Regions from separate parts of the Cellvibrio japonicus Ueda107 genome, predicted to be linked through region 4. Evidence: predicted binding sites of a transcription regulator. Region 4 holds the regulator's gene; each other region holds the start of a gene.
The links. Region 4 encodes PhoB, which activates phosphate uptake and scavenging genes when phosphate is short. Its sites were predicted from a motif close to TGTCATAAANNTGTAACA; they were not measured.
Positions count from the first base shown of each region.

Region 1: the regulator PhoB is predicted to act here: its motif matches at 2,158-2,175, upstream of CJA_RS11400 (porin).
Region 2: the regulator PhoB is predicted to act here: its motif matches at 3,153-3,170, upstream of olsF (bifunctional ornithine lipid synthase OlsF).
Region 3: the regulator PhoB is predicted to act here: its motif matches at 2,608-2,625, upstream of CJA_RS13435 (PstS family phosphate ABC transporter substrate-binding protein).

Region 1 covers NC_010995.1:2,703,686-2,708,498, reverse strand. Annotated here, with positions in the region: gene CJA_RS11415 (HvfA family oxazolone/thioamide-modified RiPP metallophore) at 64-402, shown strand; gene CJA_RS11410 (HvfB family MNIO-type RiPP peptide maturase) at 412-1,290, shown strand; gene CJA_RS11405 (HvfC family RiPP maturation protein) at 1,287-2,033, shown strand; gene CJA_RS11400 (porin) at 2,281-3,210, shown strand; gene CJA_RS11395 (hypothetical protein) at 3,366-3,851, shown strand; gene CJA_RS11390 (hypothetical protein) at 3,932-4,657, opposite strand.
Region 2 covers NC_010995.1:3,477,945-3,482,757, reverse strand. Annotated here, with positions in the region: gene mpl (UDP-N-acetylmuramate:L-alanyl-gamma-D-glutamyl-meso-diaminopimelate ligase) at 1-206, opposite strand, end outside; gene CJA_RS14240 (type 2 periplasmic-binding domain-containing protein) at 484-1,332, shown strand; gene olsF (bifunctional ornithine lipid synthase OlsF) at 1,360-3,081, opposite strand; gene CJA_RS14230 (hypothetical protein) at 3,243-4,394, opposite strand; gene serB (phosphoserine phosphatase SerB) at 4,748-4,813, shown strand, end outside.
Region 3 covers NC_010995.1:3,269,500-3,274,312, reverse strand. Annotated here, with positions in the region: gene CJA_RS13445 (ubiquinol-cytochrome c reductase) at 1-1,964, shown strand, start outside; gene CJA_RS13440 (ClpXP protease specificity-enhancing factor) at 2,067-2,486, shown strand; gene CJA_RS13435 (PstS family phosphate ABC transporter substrate-binding protein) at 2,751-3,722, shown strand; gene CJA_RS13430 (ABC transporter permease subunit) at 3,886-4,813, shown strand, end outside.
Region 4 covers NC_010995.1:201,930-206,742, reverse strand. Annotated here, with positions in the region: gene CJA_RS00770 (dicarboxylate/amino acid:cation symporter) at 1-458, opposite strand, end outside; gene CJA_RS00765 (HU family DNA-binding protein) at 504-779, opposite strand; gene CJA_RS00760 (chorismate--pyruvate lyase family protein) at 1,004-1,582, shown strand; gene ubiA (4-hydroxybenzoate octaprenyltransferase) at 1,603-2,532, shown strand; gene phoB (phosphate regulon transcriptional regulator PhoB) at 2,618-3,316, shown strand; gene phoR (phosphate regulon sensor histidine kinase PhoR) at 3,353-4,633, shown strand.

The DNA.
Region 1 (4,813 bases), 2.1 Mb from region 4:
GCTGTGATAATTTACGTTCGTTGTGCCCGTTGTATTCATTTAAACCCTACCAAGGAGATTCCCATGAATAACAAACCATCCTCTTTGTCCCTGATGATCGGGGCTGCTTTTGCAACGTCTGCGGTACTTTCCCCGATGGCATCTGCTGCAGATGCCAGCTTTACCGCCAATACACTGCCAGCAGGCTATACCCTTGCCCATAAAGACGGCGAAGGAAAATGCGGTGAAGCCAAATGTGGCGCTGAAAACAAAAAAGCCGAAGAAGGTAAATGCGGCGAGGGAAAATGCGGAGAAGGTAAATGTGCCGGCCATAAAAAATCAGACGATAAAAGTGCAGAAGGTAAATGCGGCGAAGGCAAGTGTGGTGAGGGCAAATGCGGTGGCGATAAAAAAGCCGAGTAATGCCCAATAATGGCAGTGAATAATTTCACCGCAGAGGTATCCGGTGCAGGTTTAGGCTTGCGCCGGAGTTTATTACATCCACTCAACCATCTTGGCACAGATGAAATCCAGTTTATGGAGGTCGCACCGGAGAACTGGATTCGTGTTGGTGGGCGACTGGGAAAAGAATTTCGTGCCTACACCGAGCGTTTCCCCTTTGTCTGCCATGGCTTGTCTTTATCCATAGGTTCGCCTGCGCCGCTAAATCGCGAGTTGCTGGGTGACATCCGGGATTTTATGGCGCAGCACCAGATTCGCTATTACTCCGAGCATCTGAGTTATTCCAGTGATCAAGGGCAGCTTTATGATTTGTTGCCCATTCCTTTCACGGAAGAGGCCGTTCATTATGTGGCCGGGCGTATTCGCGAAGCGCAGGATATTCTTGGCCAGCGTATTGCCATTGAAAATGCCTCTTATTATTGCGCTCCCCAGCAGGAGATGAGTGAAGCGGAATTTATAAATGCCGTTATCCGGGAGGCAGACTGCGCCCTCTTGCTGGATGTCAATAATGTATACGTCAACAGTATCAATCACGGCTATGACCCGGTTGAGTTTTTGCGGGCACTGCCGGGTGAGCGTACGGCTTATATCCATATTGCAGGCCACTTCCTCGAGGCAGAGGATTTGCGGGTAGATACGCACGGTGCTCCGGTGATTGATCCTGTGTGGCAACTCTTGGCCCATAGCTACGAATTTTTCGGCGTCAAACCCACGTTGCTGGAGCGTGATTTCAATATACCGCCCATATCTGAGTTGTTGGCGGAGTTACAGCAGATCACCGCCTTGCAGGCTATTGCGACTGATCAACGTAACCGGAATAAAAACGCGGGATTGTCTCTGGTTTTATGAAATCATTTCAGCAAACACAATATATTTTTACGGCACATTTACGCGATCCGCAACAATTTCCACCTCCGGTTGACATCGAGGACCGGCGTTTGGCGATTTATCGCGATTTGATTTTTAATAATATCGAGCATTTTATTGCAGGTGCTTTTCCAGTATTGCGCAGCCTGATGGATGATGTCAGCTGGCTGGCGCTGGTGCGAGGCTTTGTTGCCCGGCACCGGGCACAAACCCCCTATTTTTTGGAAATAAGCCAGGAGTTCCTGGCTTATTTACTCCATGAGCGAGGACGGCAGGAGACAGATCCTCCGTTCTTAATTGAGTTGGCCCATTATGAATGGGTAGAGTTGGCGCTGGATGTTGCTCATGTCGAGCTGCCTGACGCAGGGGATTTTCCTCCTGCAAACTTGCTCAGGGCCAAACCTCGGGTATCACCACTGGTGATGAATCTGCTGTATCAGTTTCCAGTGCATAAAATATCGCCTGATTTTCAACCTACGCAAGAACAGCAGACCTATTTATTGGTATATCGCAATCGCCTGGATCAGGTTAAATTCATGGAGTCCAATGCCTTAACCCAGCGTCTGTTATGCCTCTTGCAATCAACACCCGATGCATGTTTGCGCGATGTTCTACAACAGATTGCTGCGGAGCTTAATCACGCTAATCCAGAGGAATTATTTACCGCTGGTGAAGAATTGATCAGGAAATTATTTGACCTTCATTTGGTGAGCCACATCGAATAAAGCGCTTATAGGTCTTTCTTGCTGGGCGAAAATTGGGCAAAATCCCCCCGCCTTGTATTCCTGGCCTGATTATGGGGCATTTCTGGCAATCTAAATCGCTAACAATTGTTGTTGGTCACATTATTGTCATAAATTATTAACATAATAGTCGCCAAACTGTCATCCGGGTGTCACCTGCCGGTGTCTAACGTTCGATGTTCAGCTTTTACTCCCAAACAACATATAGACTCTTCAAGGAGAAGACTCCATGAAAAAATCCTTACTTGCTCTGCTGATTGCTTCAACCCTGCCGCTAACGGCAGCTGCCGAAGTAATTGTTTACGGTAAAGCCAATGTATCTTTGCAAAATGCTGATGAAGCGGTTGGTGAAGACAAGATCGAATTGGTGAGTAACGCCTCGCGTATTGGTATCAAAGGCGGGGAGGAAATCACGTCTGGTATCAAGGCGATCTACCAGTTTGAATATCAAACTGAGGTAGATGATGGCGTAGGTAGCAGTGGCACCTTTAGTCAACGAAATATTTATGTAGGTCTCCAGGGATCTGCCGGTACTATCATGGGCGGCCACTTTGATACACCGACCAAAGTGCTTCAGGAAAAAGTGGATTTGTTTAATGATCTGGAAGGGGATATCACCACGATTTTTAAAGGTGAAATTCGCGCCAGCAACATCGTTCAGTACGTGACTCCGGGCTTTGGTGGTGGTTTCTCCGGTTCGGTGGCTTACATCACTAAAGAAACCAATGATGTTGATAATGGTATTTCAGCCTCTTTTGGTTACACTGCCGACAGTTTTTATCTGGGTGTTGCCGTTGATCAGGACGTTGAAGCTGAAGGGGTGGATCTTGTGCGCCTGGTTGGCCGCTTTACCCTGGGCCCTGTGCAGTTAGGTGTATTGGGCGAGTCTTATGACGATGGTGTTAATGACAAGGAAAATGGCGTACTGGGTTCTGTTCTGTGGAACCTGAACGACCAGTGGGTCCTGAAAGCACAGTACGGCCAGTCTGATGTCAGAATGGCGGATGGTGAAACTGCCAGCTTGGGGGCGGACTATAAACTGTCCAAAAACGTAACCCTGTTTGGCTACTACACCCATGTTGAAAACAGCATTGATTTACCGGCGGCCACTGCCCGCGATGATGATTATCTCGGCATAGGCCTGGACCTGAAATTCTAATCAGGCCTGGTCAGGATAACAAAGGGTGCTTCGGCACCCTTTGTGCTTTGGGGCCGGAATTGCCACAATCGGGCTTTTGATGGACGGGTAGGGGAATGCCGGAGTGAAAAGCGGGTTCAAACCGAAATATTCTAAATTCGATCAGAGTGATGGCTATGCGTAAAATGAAGAGCGTTTTTTCAATCCTGGGTTTGTGTGTGTTACCTGTGCTGGCGACAGCTGATGACAACACCAATGCAGAAAAGAATTCTGACGACAAATGCGCAGCAGCGGTTGATGTGGCTGACTCTATGAATGTTAATCACTCTGGCTGCGATTACTCAAATCGCGGGCTGAATGGTGTATTACACCGGGCATTCAAAAAAAATGCCGAGGGTGGGGCGGTATTGGATACAGGGCCGGGAACATCCACTAAAACCTTGGCGAAAGCCGAGGCAGCGCCCGCTGTTGCGGTAACATCCAAACGTTTTTCGCTGTCGGTAGAAGTTGATCAATGGGCGAATACGTCTCTTGCCCGTACACAGCTGTTGCCGCGCGCGATGGCGGAGTGCCCTAAAGGTTTTCGTTTACTGAGTGAGAGTTACAAACCACTGGCGATGGGGCGCATCCAATTGACCATAGAGTTTGAGTGTGTTTTGTAATGTGTCAACTTTATTCAGGACGGGTCAGGCGCAATAAAAAAGCCGCAGTTATGCGGCTTTTTTATTGCTGAAATCGGTGATTATTTTTCGTAATTCACCACGGCGATATAGTGCATAGGTGTTGCCTTGTCTTGTACAAATCCGGGAATAAAACGGGATTTTTTCAAGGCGCTCTCGATGGTATCGGCATCGGCTTTCTTGCGCGCAGCCGCTTCTATGGTGCTGACTGACTCAACGACGCCATCTGCTTCGATATTGGCCATGACACGGGTCACTTTTGAATCGGCAAAGAAGAGTTTGCCGTCACCGCGCGTTTTCGTGGAGTACTGGACGTACCAGTCGTGTTTATCCAAACGTTCCTGGGGGGCAAAGTAATCCACTCCATACTTGGCTTGCAGGGTTCCCAGGTTGGGTAAAAGTACAATAGGTGCCTGGGTTCCGCTGATAGAGTAGATAACCCGGAATTGCATCCTGACCGGAATCGCCTGGCTATCAATACTGGCTGCACTAAATGTGGCTGATTTCAGTGCCGATTCGGTAGACGCTTTCATAGAGAGCAGAGAGTTGTTTTCGTAACAGTTAATATTGTTCAGGTCACCGGTAGTGAGTACATCGGCCTGGCAGTAAACCGCGACCGTTTTAACCCCCTCACCAAAACTGGAGGGCAGGGTAATGTGTTGGGTTAATACTGATGCGGCATCGCCAAATTTGGCCGGTGTATATTCTGTGGCGTAACTGGCGAGTGAACCCATGGCTGCCATAATCAATAGCGAGCGAATCATGTTTTTTGAGCTGTTGTTGTTCATGTGGGTGCTCCTTAAAAGGCGTAAGGGCTGATGGGCCATTGTGGGTCAACCGCCGCGCTAGGGCACCGAAAAAGTGCTTTGGCGTCGATCTTGTTGTTAGATTAGCACTGCACCATGCACATTTATGTGAATATATTGTGACAATTTCTGCCTTTT
Region 2 (4,813 bases), 1.3 Mb from region 4:
TTGCCGATAACCACCAGGTCGGGAGCGGGTTCCAACTGGGCCGGATCGAAACCCTGGGTCAGGGTAATACCGGCCTGTTCCAATTGGGTACTCATGGGGGGGTAGACATTGGCATCGCTGCCGGTGACCCTGTGGCCCAGTGCCTTGGCCAGCTGTGCCAGGCTGCCCATAAAAGTGCCGCAGATACCGAGGATATGAACGTGCATAGAGATCCAATAATTCAGCTATTTATGACCGGTGATATCCGGTGAATGGGGCGGATTAACCTATACTTTAGTCTTGATTGCAACTCTGGTGTAGATCTGACGAGGGAATAACTGACGACATGGATTCTTGTTATTATTTTAACCGGGGACTTTTTGTGTGGTTTGCCCGGGATACTGTCTGCATCGTGAACCTCGTCGGAAATGATTTGTGAATAGATACTGTACGTTCGTTTTGCTGTGGTTGACTGGTAGTGCATGGGCCTCTGAGCAGGAGCAAGTGCTTAGAATCCCCGCAGTACACCCGGAATTTCATACTGCACAGGATTATTTTGTTGGCCTGTTGCGTCGGGCCTTGGTGAAGGGCGCTGATGGCCAGCCTGTGCCGCAGTTGGTGGAGCAATTGCATATTGAGCAAGGGCGTGCATTGCACGAGTTAACGCGCGGTCGCTTGCTGGATATCTACTGGATGGGAACCAGTCCCGACCGGGAGCAGCAATTGCGCGCAATCCGCATTCCCCTGGTGCGAGGTCTGGAGGGGTATCGTCGTTTTATTATCCATCGCAGCCAGCGCAAGACATTTGATGGTATTAACAGCCTTGCTGACTTGCGCGGCTTCAAGGCCTGCCAGGGGCTGGATTGGCCTGATACTGCGATTATGCGTGCGGCAGAATTAAGTGTGCGCGAACTGGCGGGTTACGAAACGATTTTGCAGCGTCTGGGGAGCCTCCAGTGCGACTATTTTCCGCGCGCCTATTTCGAGACCCACACCGAGCTGGCGCAATTCCAGCAAGAGTATCCGGACCTGGAAGAATACGACTCGTTGATCTTGCATTATCCGCTGGCGATTTATTTTTTTGTAAAACGGGATAACGAGGCCCTGGCGCAATGGATAACCCGCGGCCTTGAGCGCATGATTGATGACGGTGAATTTGTAAACTACCTGCGCTCGCAAGCCCTGACCCGCACCGCCTTTCCCCTGAAGAAGCCTGGACGTAATGCATCGGGCAAACCAGTGACCAAGCGCATGATTGCTATCCCTAATCCCGGTTTGACTGAGGGGACGAATTATCGCAACAAGCGCTATTGGTACCAGCCGGGGGATTTTAATGTGCGCCGGCTTCCCTGATATCGTGGTGATTGGTGTACGGCTGTGTCAGTTGGATGACTCCCCCAAATAGCGGGCGCGCTTGTTGGCCTTCATCAGGGTAAGGTCTGCCATAAATAAACCATCGACACAGTTGCCAAATTCCGAATCCACACTAAAGGCCAGGAGTTGGTAACCGCCTTCTTCATAGAGTGCTGCATATTGCTTGAAGAGTACCGGCACCTTGCAGTCTTGTTCCTGGAAACGCTGTTGCAATAGTTCAAAACCCTGCTCGCGATTCAGGTGCGCGAATTGTTGTTGCAATTCGATTTGGCGGTTTTCATCCATCAGGTGCGGGTGTTTGCCATCGGCTAAGGGGTCATCCTGGCGGTAGTAACGCTCGTAATAAAACACCAGCATATCGCGTAGTGTTTCGGGGTACCGGGCACTCATACTGACGGGACCAAATACATAGCGGATGTGTGGATGGTGTTGCAGGTAGGCACCCAGTCCCTGCCAGAGGTAGTCCAGGCTGGCTTTACCCCAGTAATCCGGATGAACAAAACTGCGGCCCAGTTCCAGGCCCTGCTGCAGGTATTCCTGTGCTGCCGGTTGATAGTCGAATAGGTCGGCAGTGTAGAGTCCCTTAATCCCTTTTTTGTGCAAAATCCGCTCGGCATCACCCAGGCGATAGGCGCCGGCAATACAGAGTTTTTCATCGTCCCAGAGTACCAGGTGGCGATAGTAGTGATCGTATTTGTCCAGGTCGCGACGGCTGCCGGTCCCTTCACCTACCAGGCGAAACGTCTGCTCGCGCAAGCGACCTATTTCGCGCAGTACGCTGGGGTGTTGAGCGTAATCGCAAAGGAAGATTTTGTGGTTATCGCGCGTAGCGCCTATCAGTTGTGCCGTTTTCAGTTCCTTTTTGAGGGCGGCGAGGTCTTCCGGGTGGGCAATGGTTTTTTCGGTAACAAAGATCGGGTTTTTACCCTTACCGATTTTGTACAGGTGTTTTTTCAGGCGTTTAATCAGCGCTTTATCTACCAGCTGGTTATTGTCCAGTGCCTGGTGCGGGATCATTTCGCCGACGCGGAATTTAATCTCTGCCGAGCGCTTGTTAAACATTTCGTGGGCGAGTAGCGCGGTGGCCAGGGGTTTGAACAACATAGAGGCGCTGTAAAACAGCAGTGAGTTTTTGGCCGAGACAAAAATGGGCAATAGCGGCGCTTTGGCCTTGCGCGCAAAGTGCAAAAAGCCTGATTGCCATTTGCCATCGCGGATACCGGCAGGGCTTGCGCGCGATACCTCACCGGCGGGGAAAACAATCACCGCCTGCTCGTCAGCCAGGGCCTGTACAATATTTTTGTAGCTTTGTTTGTAAGCGCCGCGCGTCATGTTATCGAGCGGTAAAAATAAATCGTGCAAGGGCTCGAATGCCATGAGCATATCGTTGGCGACAATCTTCACATCCTTGCGCACCTCACTGACCAGGCGCAGCAATGCCAGGCCATCGAGGGAGCCGATCGGATGGTTGGCAATAATGACCACCTTGCCTTGCGCGGGAATATTGTTGCGCTCGCGCTGGGAAATGCTGTAGCTGAAATTGAAATACTCGAAGATGCGATCGATAAAATCGATGCCGCGCTGGCCTTGGTGTTCGTGCAGGAAGGCATTAATTTCCTGCTCGCGGGTGAGCTTGCGCAGGAGCGACAGGGTGGATTTGCGCACAAGGGGCGAGCGCCCGGCAAAGCCGGGGAATTTGTCGACAACAGATTGTTCGATATTGAGCATGGAGTGTCATAGCCTGGCGGGGGGATTTCCACCAAGGTTATGACGGTCGCGTGACAGTTATGTGATGAATGGATGACGCTTGTATGACAGCGCGCGACAAAAGCCCGGGCAAGCTCCGCCAAGCGCGCGGTAAACAACACCGGCTGCGAAGCGGGGATTCCCTAGCGGGCCTGGGGCTCCAGCGTGGCTATTAATTGCTGCTCCTGGCGTGCAACCAATTCAGCATAGGGCGCTTTAAGCCCGGTAAATTTGCCGCTGTCCAGCACCAGTTCAAGGTGTTGTTGCAGATCGGTGTCAATCAGGCGCTGGCTGACCAGTATCTCGCCCTTGTCCGGTTTAAGGTGATTGTTGTGTTGCACCACAAAATCGCGCAGCAGCGATTGCTTGTCATTGGTTGGCTCTGACAATTCGTGTATCGCCGCCGCCAGCTGCAGGCGCGGGCTGGGGCTTGCTGTGGCCAGGTTGGCCATCAGTTGCGCACAGCAAACGGCGCGGAACGCACATTCAAAATAGGCTTCACCGGTAAAATCGATGAGCAGGGTATCACCCGATAGCATTTGGCGTTGGCCATTGTACAGGTTAAGTACGCTTTGCAATTGCTTTTCAAAGCGGCGCAGTATGTTGGCAAAACTCTCGCTGTTCAGCTGTTGGTAAAGGCGCTCCATATTGGTGATGTGCAGGCTCAGGCGCACCGAGACTTGCTTGGGTGCCTCCGGCTCTGGCTCGGGAATAGGCTCAATCGTGGGCATTTTTTCCACCATTGCGGTCACCAGCTCGCCTGCACTGGGCATCTTGTCTTTTAGTTGTACCCACCAATGGCGGTAGATAGACCAGCCGATAATGAACAGGCAGCTAAACACGGCCAGTATCCAGAGCAGGAAAAACTGGTAATCGCGCTCGCTGTGGCGCGGCACGTCCAGTACCACTTCCACATAACCGTAAATATTATTGTGCAGCGCAATGGGAGCGGAGAAGTGATAGCGGCGGCCCTGGGTCACCTGGTTTGGCTTGAATCCGCTTTGTACCAGTAGCTGGTTTTCCACGTTGTGAATGCTGGCACCCTGCACCCAGGTGTGCTGCTGTAGCTCGGTCAATATCGCCTGCATGCTGACCAGATCCTGCTGCATGGCCGGTGTCACTGCCTGGCGGGCTGCACCTGCCGCCAGCGCGGTGCCATAGAGCTGGGTGCGCTCGCGCTGGTTACCTTCGGTATTGGTGTAGTACATCAGCCCACCAAAAATCCCCAGGAACAGCAGCAACAGGCTACAGAGCGTCAGTTGGGGATAGGCTTTACAGGTGTTGGCGAGTTTCATGGTGTTTGCGAATCCTTGTTGATCTGTGGTCCGGGTGCTGCGGGTAGCTAGTGCTACTTTCCGCAGGTTGTGTGTCGCTGTCCTTCAGTTGCCCGTGCTTTCAGGTGTATTTAGGCGCCGCATTCTAGCGGATTCGGCGACGCCAGGCACGGGGGCCAGTGCCAATCCGTTCGCTTTCCTGTGCTGGGGAATCTGTGCCCTGTCTGACAATTAGGCTAGAATGCGCGCCTTTAAATTCAACCCTTGGGGAATTTTCACCATCGGGTGGGCTTGTTACCCCGGCGTATGTACCCCGATGCATTGACACCCCATTCCCCAGCAGAAGTTCCCATCCCCAGGGCAAGCGAGGCAAGGTGAACGAAATTTTACTGATTAACGCATCCGGCCAGGATAAACCCGGTGTGACCTATGCCATTACC
Region 3 (4,813 bases), 1.5 Mb from region 4:
CCGGAGCATCTGCATTCTTTGTCGTGGTTTATCTGCATATGTTCCGCGGCATGATGTACGGTTCCTATAAAGCGCCACGCGAACTGGTGTGGATCTTCGGTATGGTGATTTACCTGGTACTGATGGCTGAAGCGTTCATGGGTTATGTGTTGCCATGGGGGCAGATGTCCTATTGGGGCGCCCAGGTAATTGTGTCCCTGTTTGGTGCGATCCCTGTGATCGGTGAAGACCTGGTGCAGTGGATTCGCGGTGACTACCTGATTTCCGGCATTACTCTTAACCGTTTCTTTGCCCTGCACGTTGTTGCCTTGCCCATCGTGTTGCTGGCGTTAGTTGTGATGCACATCCTGGCGTTGCACGAAGTGGGTTCCAACAACCCGGATGGGGTTGAAATCAAGAAGAACAAAGATGAGAACGGTATTCCTCGCGACGGCGTTCCCTTCCATCCCTTCTACACCGTACACGACCTTGTGGGCGTAACGGTATTCCTGTTTGCCTTCTGTTTCGTGATTTTCTTTATGCCGGAGATGGGGGGCTTCTTCCTGGAGTACGCCAACTTCGAGGAGGCTAATAACCTCAAAACCCCAACCCATATTGCGCCCGTATGGTATTTCACCCCTTTCTATGCGGTGCTGCGCGCCGTAACCCTGCAAATTGAGCTGGGCCCACTGGTGCTCACCGCTAAACTGTTAGGTTTCATTGCCATGGGGGCAGCCATTGCCCTCTTGTTTGTGCTGCCCTGGTTGGATCGCAGCAAGGTGAAATCCATGCGCTATCGCGGCCATATCCCGCGCATCATGCTGATTACCTTTGCGGCTATGTTCGTGGTGCTTGGTTATTTAGGGGTTAAATCGCCGACGGATGGCAGGACCTTCCTGTCGCAGATTGCTACGGCATTCTATTTCGCCTACTTCCTCACCATGCCGGTATGGACAACGACCAGCCCGGAAAAAGCTACCTCCAAGATTTCATGGGTGCTGTGTGGTGTGTTTGCTGTGATTTTTGCCTGGATGGGTATTGATTACCTGGGCACGAATGATATTCCCGTGTTGCTCTACATCCTCACGTTTGCCCTGGCCATTATTTTTGCTGTGCTGCCCAAGCTGGCTACGCGTGACAAAGACCTGGTTGAGCCTAGCCGCACACAGGATAAGGGGTTGCCCAAACTCCTGGTATTTGCCGGTTTGGCCCTGTTTATCATCCTGACGGTAGTACCCATTAAGGCTGTTGCGGCTGAAGGTGCTTTTGCGTGCGGCAGTATCCCCTGTGATGAAATGGTTCCTGACCTTAAGAACAAGGAATCTTTACAGCGCGGGGCCAAGTATTTCGTCAACTATTGTATGGGATGCCACTCTGCCAAATTCTCCCGTTATGAAAGAGTGGCAGATGACCTGGATATCCCGCATGAGCTGGCTGAGCAGAACCTGATCTTTGGCGATCAACGCATCGGTGAGTTAATGGAGATTGCCATGCGTCCGCAAAATGCCAAGGTCTGGTTTGGTGTAGTTCCTCCGGATTTAAGCCTGGTGGCCCGTTCGCGCTCCCCGGAATGGCTGTACACCTACCTGCGCAACTTCTACAAAGATGACACACGGCCCTTTGGTGTGAATAACCGTGTGTTTCCCAATGTGGGTATGCCCCATGTCCTGATTGGCCCACAAGGCCTGTTGGAGTGCGGTGCTGGTCCAAAGCTGAATCACCATGGCGGTGCCTTGCGTAACGAGGTTGGCCAGATTGAAATGGATGAGCACTGCGGTGCCCTCAAGCCAGGTAAGATCAAGGGCAGTTTGTCGACCGAGGAGTTCGATCAGGCTGTATACGACTTGGTGAACTTCCTGGAATATGTGGCAGAGCCTGTTGCCGTGAAGCGCCAGCAGATCGGCTACTGGGTTTTAGGCTTCCTGGTGATATTGTTCATTTTTGTCTACTTCCTGAATCGCGAGTTCTGGCGTGATATTCACTAGTCAGCAGATGAGCACTAACGGGCGACGCAAGTCGCCCGTTTTGTTTTAAGGGTGATGTTGTTATTCTGGCCAGCCCCCGTTGTTTGATAGAAGGTAAGTTTCATGTCCATGACCTCCAGTCGTCCCTACTTCATCCGAGCGCTCTACGAGTGGATTGTGGACAATAACTGTACCCCGCATATTTTGGTTGATGCCCATATTGAGGGAACGCGTGTTCCCCAGCAGCACGTCAATAAAGATGGTCAAATCATTCTGAATATTGCGCCTTCGGCGGTCAGCGATTTTGTGATGGATAACCTCACACTCTCTTTCAGTGCCCGGTTTGGCGGTGTTGCAAACCATTTGTTTATTCCCTGTCATGCCATTTTGGGGATCTATGCCCGTGAAAACGGTCGCGGCATGATGTTTGAGCCAGAGGAAGCCCCCAAACCCCCAACGCCTCCTGCACCGGCTCCTGCGCCCAGCCCAGCGCGTGATATTAAATCTGCTACCAAGCGACCGGGCTTAAGGGTCGTCAAATAAACGATTATTCGCGTTCCTGGAATTAAAAACACCGCCCTTGTTGGCGGTGTTTTGTTTTGCGCGTGCAATAGCAATCGTAAAGATGACAGTCTCGCGACATTTTTGTGACATGGCGTGTATTGGTCATATAACTGTCATATTCGCTGGGTAGAGTGGCGACAGTGGTGGAACAAGCCCACCCCGCGGTAACGGGAATCAACAAGCGATCCTGTACCCATTACGTTTTACTGTCGCGTTTTTTACCTACTGTGAATGGAGCGCTCTATGAACGCCAAGCAAATAATCAAAGGGTTGGTTGTCGCCAGCTCATTGGTATGCGCTGCTGCCCTGCAAGCAGCAGTTGATTCCAAACTGCCTGAGTACAAAGTGACTACAGGTGTCTCTGGTACTGTTAACTCTGTAGGTTCAGATACGCTGAACAACCTGATGACACTGTGGGCAGAAGATTTTAAAAAGTGGTATCCCAACGTTAATATCCAGATCCAGGGCGCGGGCTCTTCCACTGCGCCACCAGCCTTGACTGAAGGGACTTCTAATTTTGGTCCCATGAGCCGCACTATGAAAGCGGAAGAAATCCAGTCATTCGAAGCCAAGCATGGCTACAAGCCCACCGCTGTTCCTGTCGCAATTGACGTTTTGGCTGTCTATGTCAACAAAGACAACCCGATTAAAGGCCTGACAATTCCCCAGGTGGACGCCATCTTTTCGGCTACCCGCAAGTGTGGTGCGCCCAAAGATATGACCCGTTGGGGAGAGGTAGGCCTGACCGGTGCCTGGGAAAAGCGCGATTTCACCATTTACAGCCGTAACGCTGTTTCCGGTACCTATGGTTACTTTAAAGAAGAAGCCCTGTGTAAGGGCGATTTCAAAGCTTCTATCAACGAGCAACCGGGTTCTGCATCGGTAGTGCAAGGTGTGTCTGAGTCGCTGAACGGTATTGGCTATTCCGGTATTGGTTACATCACCTCCGGTGTACGTGCGGTGCCGCTTGCGCGTAAAGAGGGCCAGGAATTTATTACTCCGGATGCTGCCCATGCCCTGGATGGTAGCTACCCGCTGTCACGGGTGCTGTTTGTGTATATCAACAAACACCCAAATCGCCCCCTGGACGCGTTGCAATTGGAATTCCTGAAGCTGGTTCTTTCCAAGCAAGGCCAGGAAACCGTAGAGCGTGATGGTTATATTCCACTGCCTGCTGCCATGGCTGAAAAAGCATTGGCTGAGTTGCAGAAGTAAGCGCCTGTCGCTTGGTTATTGGAAGCCGCCGATGATTTCGGCGGTTTTTTTTAGCCTGCAGAAAAGTGTTGCAGTTCTATGACAGTGCGAATGGTTTTGTAACAAAACTGTCATCTGGTGTTGCTAGGATTCCAACGCCAGACAGCTGCCAGGTAATGCACCTATGTCCAACCTTAAGATACCGGTCAAGCCAATGAATAGTTTGATGCCGACTGCCGAGCAGCGCACCCGGTTGCGCAAGATTCGCCGCTTTAAAGACCAATTTTCCCGTTATGGAATTACGGCGGCTGGTATTGCTGTCGTTTTCTCTCTGGGATTGATTTTTTTCTATTTATTTTCAGAAGTCGCCCCTTTATTTCGCGGCGCATCAATCGAGATCAAAAAAAATGTACCTGCAACCCATTATGGACAGCAGGAATCTATCGCCTACATGACACTTGAGCGCTACGAAGAGCTGGGAACTTTTATAGATGCCAAGGGAAATATTCGATTCTGGGATGTCAATCGCCAACAAGCGCGCGCCCAGGTCAGTATGGCAATTCCCGAGGCCGCACAGTTGGCCAGTGTTGGTAAGAGCATTCCCTCCAGTGGATTGGTGGCACTGGGATACAGCAATGGTCAGGTTCTGGTATTAAAACCCAGTTATGCCTTGAGCTACCCCAATGACCAGCGTGAAATTACCCCGGGCATTGCCTATCCCCTGGAGTCATCGCCCTTATTGGTTGATGAGCAGGGTGCTGTACTTCGATTGGTGGCATTGCAGGAAATTCACGGCGGCATCCTGTTAGGGGCGGTTACCGCCGATGAACGTATTTTGCTGGCTTCTTTTTCCAGCAGCCAGAATTTTTTAACCGGTGAAACCCGTGTGATGCAGGATGTGTATTCATTACCACCATTACCATCCGGTGAGCGCGCCTTGTTTATGCAGATTGATGAGTCTGGCAGGCACCTGGTTGTCGCCTCTGATCAATCCAAACTCTATTTATTCAATATCCTGAACCCTGCGGCTGCAGAACAGCGCGCCGGGGTAAAAGTATCGGATGCCGCAATTACCGCCATGGAATTTTTGGTGGGTACCGGGTCACTGGTTA
Region 4 (4,813 bases):
GGATTACTGGGGAAGATATCAATCAGCATGCTCTTGATCGACGGGCTTTCCGGTGGGGTAAAATTAACCGCCATATCCATTTGCACCCCGGCACCCGGCTGGATCAGCAGTGCAAAACCAACCGCCAGTGTCAGGGCAATCACCGAGGTCAGGGTGTAATAAATAACGGTCTTACCCGCCATAATTCCCATGCGACTGTGACCACCCAGGGCCGCAGCACCGCACACCAGGGACACAAATACCATGGGGACAACCAGTAGCTTGAGCGAGGCGATAAAGATTTGCCCCAAGGCATCAAACAACCCCTCTATCAGGTAAGTTTGCAGCCACAGCGCCACACCAGTGAGCGGAAGCAGCTGGCCGTCCGGGCCCTTTTCAACCCCTGCCAGCAAATTGAATCCCGCGCCCAGGAGAAACCCCAGCAGCATCCCGATCAGAATTTTTGTGGTCAGGCTCATACCACCTCCAGACAAAAAGCCCCGGCGGTCGCCAGGGCTTGTGGATTATTCATTAACGGCGTCTTTCAGTGCCTTGCCGGCCTTAAAGCTCACGCTCTTGCTGGCAGCAATCTGGATTGCTTCACCAGTTTGCGGGTTGCGACCGGTACGGGCAGCGCGCTCACTCACCTGAAAAGAGCCAAACCCCAACAGGGCAACACTTTCACCGCGCGCCAGCGCATTGGTGATCTGCTCCACAAACGCGGACACCACCAGGTCAGCTTTGTGAGCGCTGAGTTCTACTGTATTCGCGACAGCAACAACGATATCGGTCTTATTCATGGGTAACTCCTTGAGTGTGATAAACAAAAGCCGCAAAACCGGCCAAAGCGCGCGAGTTTACCTGCTGCAAGCGCATTCGTCGCCCCTTGCACAGTACATACCCCCTCGACCAGAGCCACAAACTGGTACACTTTCGCCCCATTTGGGCCAGCCCCCCCAGAACCAATACCACCAAGCCCATGGAGTTTCGCTTGCCTGCTCTGCCTACCACCTGTGATGCGACCATGCTGCCCCACCCAGCCAGTGTTCCCCTGCGCTGGCGCCCCGTGCAGCACTGGCCCCGGGCAAACAGACCAAACCTGGCACTGCGCGACTGGTTAAGCCATGAAGGTTCACTCACCGCAAGGCTGCAACAGCGAAGCCAGGGGTACTTCCAGGTGCACATACTGCGCCAGCACCTGGCACTACCGCACCTGGACGAGCGCCAACTCCTCGGCCAATACCGACGCCCATCCCTGGCATTGATACGCGAGGTCATCCTGCAAGGTCGCGGAGAAGACTGGGTATTTGCCCGCAGCGTCCTGCCTTTACAGAGCCTCACCGGCCGCCTGCGGCATTTGCGCCACCAGGGCAGCAAGCCCCTGGGAGCCTTCCTGTTCAGCCGCCCGGACCTGGCGCGCAGCCCCATCGAACTGGCCTGTATCAGCCCGCAACAGGGCTATGTTCCCATTAGCCTCTACCAGCAGGCGCAGCACCTCTGGGGAAGGCGCTCGGTTTTCTACCTCGACCGCAAACCCTTGCTGGTCAGTGAAGTCTTTCTCCCCAGCTTTTGCCAGGGTCTGGCACACTCTCAACCACGCTAACAGGCCCACAGGATTGACCCATGCCCGGTAAGTCACCCAAACCCACTAAAAACCGCAGCCCACGGCACAAGGCACCGATAACCAATCGCTGGCTGACCAAGGCTACCCATTACGTACAGCTGATGCGTCTGCACAGGCCTATAGGTATCCTGCTGCTGCTATGGCCAACCTGGTGGAGCCTCTGGCTGGCGGCCAAGGGGGCTCCCAGCCTGAAAAACCTGGTGATCTTTACCCTCGGGGTGATCCTGATGCGCTCGGCCGGCTGCGTCATCAACGACTTCGCTGACCGCAGGATCGACGGCCATGTAGAGCGTACCCGTGAACGCCCCCTGGCTACCGGCGCTGTTTCCAGCCGCGAAGCCATCGCCCTGTTTGTGGTGCTCTGCCTGGCTGCCTTTGGGCTGGTGCTTAACACCAACCTGCTGACTATCCAGCTATCCGTGGGTGGCCTGTTGTTAGCCTTCTGTTATCCCTTTATGAAGCGTTACACCCACTTGCCACAAGTGATCCTGGGGGCCGCCTTTGCCTGGGGGATTCCCATGGCCTATGCGGCTGAAGCCGGGGAGATTCCCGCACAAGCCTGGCTGGTTTACCTGGTTGTCGTTGTCTGGACGGTGGTCTATGACACCTTCTACGCCATGGTGGACAGGCCCGATGACCTCAAGTTGGGCGTCAAATCCACCGCCATCCTGTTTGGCGAGCAGGACAGGCTCATCACCGGTATCCTCCAGGCCATCACCCTCTACACCCTGCTGTTGGTGGGCAAGCGCTTTGACCTTGGCAGTTACTACCAGCTCAGCCTGGTTGCCGTGGCCGGGTTATTCATCTACCAGCAATGGCTGATCCGCTACCGCGCCCGTCAAGCCTGCTTTAAGGCCTTTCTCAACAACAACTGGGTAGGATTTGCCATATTTACCGGTATAGCGCTGGATCTGGCCCTAAAAACATGACGGCCTTGTGACATTGTCATAATTCCGTAACACTGTATTTATTAAATAGCGTCACACGATGTAAGCACCCACCAGGCACAGTGTTATGACCGGACGCAAAATTCTTATTGTTGACGACGAATCCGCTATTCGCGACATGCTGCGTGTCGCGCTCGAAATGGCAGACTACCAATGTATCGAAGCAGGCAATGCGCAAGACGCACACAGCCTGATCATCGACGAAAAACCGGATCTGATCCTGCTCGACTGGATGATGCCCGGCACCAGTGGTATAGAACTCGCCCGCCGCCTCAAACGCGACGAGGTCACCGCCAACCTGCCCATCATCATGCTCACTGCCAAAGGTGAAGAGGACAACAAAATCCAGGGCCTGGAAGTCGGCGCCGACGATTACATCACCAAACCTTTCTCACCGCGCGAATTGGTTGCCCGCCTCAAAGCGGTATTGCGCCGCGCAGACCCACACGTCAACTCCGCCCCGATTATCGTTCAAGGCTTGTGCCTGGACCCGGCCAGTCACCGCGTCACCATCAATAACCAATCGGTCGACATGGGGCCTACGGAATACCGCTTACTGGAATTTTTCCTCACCCACCAGGAAAGAGCCTATACTCGCAGCCAATTGCTGGATCACGTCTGGGGTGGCAATGTCTATGTCGAAGAGCGCACAGTGGATGTCCATATCCGCCGCTTGCGCAAAGCCCTCGCCATTGATGGCCACGAAGATCTGGTGCAAACCGTGCGCGGTACCGGTTATCGTTTTTCCACCAAAATCGAAGCCTGATAAATACCCCGCACCTACCGCGAGAGGCCGCTCAGCTTGTTAAAAGGTTTCACTGCCGAATTGCGTCGCATCGGCCTGATTTTGTGTATCGCACTCATAGTTGGTGTAGCAGTAGACCATATCACCCTGGCGCTACTGCTCGGCAGTACCATCTACATCATCAACCATTTTTTACAATTGCATAAACTGCACAGCTGGACCACCCGCAGCGATCAACCACCCCCGGAAAGCACCGGCCTCTGGGGTGAACTTTTCGATAGCCTCTACCAACTGCAACGCCACCAAAAACTGGAAAAGGAACAGTTGCAAGCGGTCATCAAACGCATCCAGGAAATCACCTCTGCCCTGAAAGACGGGATCATCATCCTCGACTGGCGCGGCCACCTCGACTTCTGGAACCCTGCTGCACATCGCATGCTCGCACTCAACACCAAAGACCAGGGCCAATCCGTCATCAACTTTATCCGCCACCCCAAATTTGTCAGCTATTTTGAAGAGCGCAACTACAGCGAGCCGCTGGAAATTCCCTCACCTCGCTTTCCTTCCAAATACCTGCAATTCCAGATCACACCCTTTGGCAACAACGAGCGTTTGATTGTAGTGCGCGATACCACGCAATTACACAACCTGGAAAAAATGCGCCAGGATTTTGTTGCCAACGTTTCCCACGAACTGCGTACGCCGCTCACGGTTATCAATGGCTATGTTGAAACCCTTGCTGATAACAACACCACTCCCGCCTGGGATAAGCCCTTGCAACAAATGCTGCAACAGGCCAAACGCATGTCGCTGCTGATTAACGACTTGCTGGTACTCTCCAAACTGGAAACTACCGAGGCCGGTCACAATCACAAAGCGATTAATGTCGAACAATTATTGCAAGTCGTCAAAAGCGAAGCCGATGTGCTAAGCAGTGAAAAAAGCCAAACACTCACTCTCATCTGCAACAACACCACCAAACCACTCACCCTGCAAGGCAACGAAAAGGAACTGCACAGCGCCTTTTCCAACCTGGTCACCAACGCCATCAAATACACCCAGGCAGAAGGAAAAATTTCCATCCTGCTATGGCAGGATAAAAACCACTTCTACGTCTCCGTCAGCGACAACGGCCCCGGCATAGAAGCCAAGCACCTGCCCCGCCTCACCGAGCGCTTCTACCGTGTAGACGCCAGCCGCAACAGCGGTACCGGCGGCACCGGCCTCGGCCTCGCCATCGTCAAACACGTCCTCATGCGCCACGACGCCGAATTAAAAATCACCAGCGAAGTGGGCAAAGGCAGCGTGTTTATGTGCGTATTCCCTCTACCTCAATAAAACCTAATAACAACGAGTTAAACCGAAGAAAATCGGCATATAAAATACATCGAGCGATGGTTGTTTAAATAACGCTTTACGATGCAAACTTGCCTTGAAAAAAAGTTCATTACTTGCAACGTAAATCCAGTTCGTACTCCATTCATACCTAGTACGCCTTATACAAACTGCGCACAATTA